Regions from separate parts of the Shewanella sp. SR1 genome, predicted to be linked through region 1. Evidence: riboswitches for the same ligand, from Rfam matches in the RefSeq annotation. Region 1 holds a riboswitch; the other holds the start of a gene.

Region 1 (3,157 bases):
AAGGGTCGGCCAGTGGATTGCGGGTCACGGTTTGCAGCACGCTGCCCGCCAAAGACAAGCCCGCACCCGCCACAAAGGCCAGTAAAATACGCGGCAGTCTGAGCTCCATCACGATGCGCTCCGTCATGCCATTGGCTTGAGTGAGGTTGGCCATTTTATTGATAAACACTTGGATAACATCCATAAAACTGATGTTCGCCGCGCCAAAACTCGTGGCGGCAATGGGGGTTATCAAAGTGATTATGCCTAATGCGACCAGCATCAGTTGTTGTCTCGTCAAAGGTGTCACGATACGCCCCAAATGTGAGATGAAATGCTGTTTACTCCCTGAATCATCCGCCCTTGCCTCGCTCAGCCAAAGCATCAGCCATGTTGTGCGTCGAATCATGGTAGCCATAAAAGTAGCTGATTAAGGGCTTTTTATGTTGTGGATGGGTCGACACCTGAGCGCAAACGCCGAACACATCGCCAATTCGCGCTTCGGTTAATACCTCGGTTGGCGTGCCCATAGCGCTAACTTCACCGTTATGGATCAACAACAAACTGTCGCACAGGGCGCTGGCTAAATTGAGATCGTGAATGGAGGCAATCACGCTGATGCCAAGGCTACGCACTAATTCGAGGATTTGAATTTGATAACGCACATCGAGGTGGTTGGTTGGCTCGTCGAGGATCAACAGTTGCGGCTGCTGCACTATGGCGCGGGCGATCAAGGCACGCTGCTTTTCACCGCCGGATAAGTGCTCGTACTGTTGGTGCATCTTATGGCTCAGGCCGACTTTCTCTAGAGCCTTTGCAATGCGCTCGCCGTCACAGCTCGAATTGGTATCGAACATGCCCTTATGCGGCGTTAAGCCCATGCTGACCAATTGCTCTGTGGTTAGGTCAAAATAATGTGGCGTGTCTTGCTGCACTACAGCGACACGGCAGGCAAACGCCTTGGGCGATAAACGCTCAATATCTTGATCAAACAGGGTAATTTTGCCCTGAGTCGGGCGAACAAACCGATACAAACAGCGTAGCAAGCTAGACTTACCCGCACCGTTAGGCCCAATCAAACCCAACATCTGCCCCGTTGGCAACGCAAAGTTAATATTGGAAAGAATGGTTTTGCCATCGATACACCAGCTTAACTGGCTGACATCGAGCGCGGCCGTCTGGCTCGCTGATGGGCGAGTGTCGCTGTCATTCAAAGCATGGCTCGTTTGGATGGCAGAGAGTTTCACCAAAGTGGTGCTCCTAGCGAGTCCAAACCTGAATAAAAAAAGGTTGTGCACATTGTCATCGGCTCCCTCGAGTCACCCGCTCGAGAACTAAGGCTGCACGCAGCGATAACAGAAATAGGCAGGTCTCCTGACTCGTCACTTTTCTATTGAAAACAATATAAAAAGTCACTCACAGTTGCGGGCACAGTTCGGGCTGACTGACGAGCAGCTCCCCGATTCCCTATTATGTTGAGATTGATTTCAAGCCTTTGCAGCGTGCCTCGGCCATAACTGCCACAGAACACCCTTGCACCGCTCAAAACTCCCAACACCTATTTCTGTGACGTCATCCGGTACACTGCCACCAGCCTTGCAAGGCCGTGTGCATCGGGGACGTCAGGAAAAAGCATTATCCTATATTTACCTTAATTGGCAATCGACAATCACGCTGCTAAGACAAGAAAAATCTTCACCTTAGGGCAACGCGGATCACTCGCAGCGTCCGCTCGGCCAATCTAAACGCCAGTAACAAACGCCGTGCTCATCCTGCAGCACATTAATGCTCACCACGGCCGCCACGGGTAAATCGAGTTGACTGTAAAAGCCCACCGCCCGTTCAACCCCAAGGGCGCGCGCCATTAAGTGACGGATCACTCCGCCGTGAGTCACCACCCATACTTTGGCAGCCAGTTCGCCCGCACTCAAGCTCACACCCACGCTAGCGCCCACAGCCAGCTCGGCGTTTTGTGAGTCAACTGTCAATCGTTCAAACTCGGCGGCGAGTATCTGGTCAATGGCGACATTCACCCGCGACTCGAAGCTTGCCATAGTCTCACCATTGGGCGGCGGTGTTTGCCAAGGGTTTTGCCAATAGGCCGCTAAGCGTTCGCCCTCTTGCTGATACAGCTCATCGAGTCGACAACCGTCCCAATCGCCAAAGTCGATTTCTTGTAAACCCGAGAAAAACTGCGCCTGCAATGGCCTTGACTCTGATACCAACGCCGCCGTCGAATGCAGCTCGGCGGCAAAGGCTTGGGCAAATTCGCCGCAGCGGCGTGAAGTCGAACTATAAATCGCACTGCACACGCTGGCCTGCGCCTCAACCGCTGCCGACATTTGCTGCCAGCCCTTTTCGCTTAAAGGCACATCCACACGGCCGCGTAAAATGGCGCCGCCTTCACACTCGCCGTGGCGTAACAATAACAATCGAACTTGTTTCATCGTATTCCTATGTCTATCACTCGTGGCACATTTTGTTGAAAGCCCACATTAGACCCGTCGTCCTATATACTCAATTACGCCCTAGCCCTGCAACTAGCTCTACAACTAGCCCTAAAAAAAGAGCCGTTAAACTGGGTGAAAAGTGGTGATAGGACTCAATTGTCGTCAGTCAATTTTGACCTTGCCCTGACAATCATAAGTCGCGTATTATGGACGTCTATACGTTTAAATGTCCAAAACTAAACTCTAACGATAAATAACTAAAACGAGTAGTCAACATGTCGACCGACCAGAATAAAGTGCACTTAGCCTAACTAGGGTCGATAACGAGAGCCGATATCTGGACTGCACAACACGCTTTACCCTGCACTTAGCATAACAAGGGTCGATGCTTGGACTTAACTTAGCTGTATTTAAGGTAATTATTTATGACGATACCCTCTACCAAAGCCGGCCAGATATTGGCAGACATTCGTAAACAGCTTGCTGAGCGCATTCTAATCTTAGACGGTGCCATGGGCACAATGATCCAAGACCACAAGCTCGAAGAAGAGGATTATCGCGGCGAACGCTTTAAAGATTGGCACACTGACGTCAAAGGCAACAACGATTTATTGGTGTTGTCGCAACCCCACATCATCAAACAAATTCACACCGACTACTTAAACGCCGGTGCCGACATCATTGAAACCAACACCTTTAATGCTACGACTATCGCCATGGCCGACTAT
Region 2 (3,157 bases), on a different contig from region 1:
CATTGACATTTGCGCCATCGAAATTACCACCAATAGGCTTAGTGGCGCTTGAGTCATACACAATTTCATCTTCTAAATCGAGACGGTATAGGCTCACTCGTAGAGTTTGGCTAGCAAGAGTCCAATCCCAACCCGCTTCATAGGAGCGACCCGTTTGCGGCTTTAAGCCAAGTACACCAGGCGATGTATAAGCTTGCTCATCCACTTTCGCAAAACGGAAGTTATCATCAGCGCGAACATAAAGTCTGTACTCAGCAGTTGGACGGTAATTTAAACCCAGTTCAAATGCGTGGGCATTTTCGTCTAAATCCATGCCATTAGGATAGACATTACCATCGACTAACTCGTCGGTCACCCGCGCATAACGACCACCCACAACGTAGCTTAAGGTATGGCTTAAAGGCACTGTGGCTTGTAGATAGGCGCTTTGCATTTGCTGTACATTACTACGCGCCATAGTGTCAAAATCAGCCTTACCACGGCTGATGTCTAAACCTGTGACTAGGTTTAGCTCACCTTGACGCGTACTGTAGCTCGCTAACGCTTTAGGACTAAACATCAACAGTGAGCGTGTGTTACGACTCTGTCCCCAGTTCAATGATGACACTAAGGTATCGCTGTAATCTAAATCCGCCGCCAGCGCCCAGTTTTGATTGAGCTGATGCTGGTAACCCGTGCGCGCCGCCGTAGTCATTTCATGGGAATATTGCTTATCGTTACCAGAGTAACGTGGGTTATCTTTAAATTGCTTTTCAGTCAGCGAGCCCGGATTTTCACGATCGTTGTCGTAGTAGCTAGTTTCAACAAAGAAGGAGTCTGTGGCCGTTTTATATTGAATGCGACCTAAAATCGACCCTGTTTCATTGGCATTATGCTTGCGGTAGTTGTCACCTTGGTTATAGCTACCAGTGAAAAAGTAACGCCAATCCTTGTTGATCGCGCCAGACACATCACCGCGACCTTCATAGGTATCAAAGCTGCCGCCGGATAACTGCACGCTACCACCAGTATTTTCAGGAGATTTAGTGACAATATTGATCACGCCGCCTACCGCTTGATCGCCATAGAGCACACCCGCACTACCCGATAAAATTTCGATGCGCTCGACTTGGTTAAGCGGTATGGCATTAAGGCTAGGGGCGGCGATATCGATATTATTGAGGCGACGACCATCAAGTAAAATCAGCGTGTTATTAACGGCAGTGCTGGCGCTAAAGCCACGCATCGCAAAACTAGTACCGATGTTATTATCCGAAATTTGAATACCGCTTTGACCGCGTAAAACGTCAGTCACGCTAGTGGCACCGCTCATTTCAATCGCCGCAGCGTCAATCACATTCACATTCGCGGCAATATTTAACGGGGTATTGTCAGAGCGGCCGATCACGACAAGATGCTCGTCGACTTTAGCTGTGCTGGTATCGCCTGCCGCCATAGCGGGCGCGATAACGGAAAAACTGCAAAGGCTACCGATAAGTAGCGCGATTTTTGTTGGATTTGTTCCCATTTTACCTTTAACTCCTGCAAGGAAAACGGGGCATTAGCGCCACGATACTGTTCATTCAGTAAAAGATACTGACAGTGACTATCGCATTTTGAGATCTGCCCACCGAAATCTCAAAAACACCTTTAGGGCCGGTCTCCGGACTTAGGCTATGTTAATCCCTTAAAAATTGGATTAACGCGAGACTGACCTTTGACATTCTGACTATCGGGTTCGGTCTTGAACTCACCAATCAAACGCGGTCTTCTCTCACCTTTTACCGTTGCGGGGGCAGTGCCAGAATTCCACTGGCTTCCCGATTATCTCGCGGCTTTTGCACGCAAGCACCTCAGAAGGTTGACTAAAAATTTGATTCATAGGGTACAGCCATCAATAAAACAGCGATACTCCCTTAAGGCTCAGCACATTATAGAGCCTGAGCGCGCGCATTATAGACGTCTATACGGATAAAAGTCCATCAAACTCAAGCGAGCGTCTACAGCCTACTTCAAGGAGAATGGGACTAAAGTGGAAATAAAATCTTGGCTATTATCCGCCTGCAGCGGCGGTTTATCGGCAGAAAAAACGGCACCTCGCATCGACTTATGCAACAGATACAAATCTTTATTGCCACTAACAACCGTATAGTAGCCAATTTCCCCTTGAGGAGTTGAAGCATAGGCTTTGGAATTCAGTGCCGTCACACCGTGCATATTGGGCATGGCTGTACAGCCTAGAATCGCATGAAATCCAGCGTGCCCATCGACTTCGTTGTCACCGAGCTTCTGGTACACCACTTCGCCGTCACAGGTCGATTTATAGGTCTCGGCCATCGCATCTAAGAAGCGCTCAGGGCTAATACTCTCGGCCATATCCTTAAAACCCTGCACGCAAAATAGCGCACTCCACTGGGTTAATGCTTCCTGCTCTGGCACAAACTCTGCCATAAACATGCCTGCTTGCTCCTCATGATAAGCCTGTTTCCAGCCCGCAGGCAGATTGAACCCTAATTGCTGACCAAATACGGGCAATACATGGGTATGAGCAGCGCCGCTTTCGCTCCGGGGCATATCTAATGTGGCTTGAACAGGCTCTGAGCCAATTAAGCTGCAGAGTAACAACACACTGGCACCTTGAAATAATCCAATAGGTGAACACAATGCTAATTTCATACTTATCATCCTTGTATCGCACTTATAACTAATACTAATTAATACGACATCATGAAATTGAACAGAAAACACCCAGCATTCTAGCGAATAACCCAGATTGAAAACAGTCAAAAGCTTAGATTAACTGCCACTTTGAAAGAAATAATCACTGTCACGGCTTGAATAACAGAGAAATACTCCGTTTATCTGCGCCGTGATGGTAAAAGAGGTTAATGCTATTCGCTAAATAACCACATTTTTACTTCTGGTTTTGGCCTTTCCTGACTTAGAATCGCCTGCCGTTGCTCTGGCGTTTCGCATTGGGTAGCAGGGGTAAAATCCAGCGGCTTAATCACCAACGAATCGGCAGGCTGCAGCGGAGATTTGGCGAACATCTCGTTATTCATCGACCAAGAGACCCATTCCCCCTTTTCACTGATCCCGACATAACCCTCACCCGCCCTCGCTAACCAAGTTAATCGCGGGATGCGTTCTATGAGCTTCTCGACATTTTCTAGGTTAG

The links. A riboswitch is a leader RNA that binds a small molecule or an ion and turns the genes downstream of it on or off. The one in region 1 is predicted to bind cobalamin.
Region 2: it holds a riboswitch for cobalamin, as region 1 does, so the genes downstream of both, KV201_RS00220 (TonB-dependent receptor) here and KV201_RS10775 (ABC transporter ATP-binding protein) in region 1, are expected to answer to the same signal.

The regions. Positions count from the first base shown of each region.
Region 1 is NZ_JAJAEF010000009.1:120,429-123,585, forward strand. Features, by position in the region: gene KV201_RS10770 (iron ABC transporter permease) at 1-364, opposite strand, end outside; gene KV201_RS10775 (ABC transporter ATP-binding protein) at 333-1,226, opposite strand; cobalamin riboswitch at 1,326-1,491, opposite strand; gene KV201_RS10780 (histidine phosphatase family protein) at 1,695-2,426, opposite strand; gene metH (methionine synthase) at 2,855-3,157, shown strand, end outside.
Region 2 is NZ_JAJAEF010000001.1:46,118-49,274, forward strand. Features, by position in the region: gene KV201_RS00220 (TonB-dependent receptor) at 1-1,507, opposite strand, end outside; cobalamin riboswitch at 1,616-1,850, opposite strand; gene KV201_RS00225 (hypothetical protein) at 1,987-2,655, opposite strand; gene KV201_RS00230 (hypothetical protein) at 2,871-3,157, opposite strand, start outside.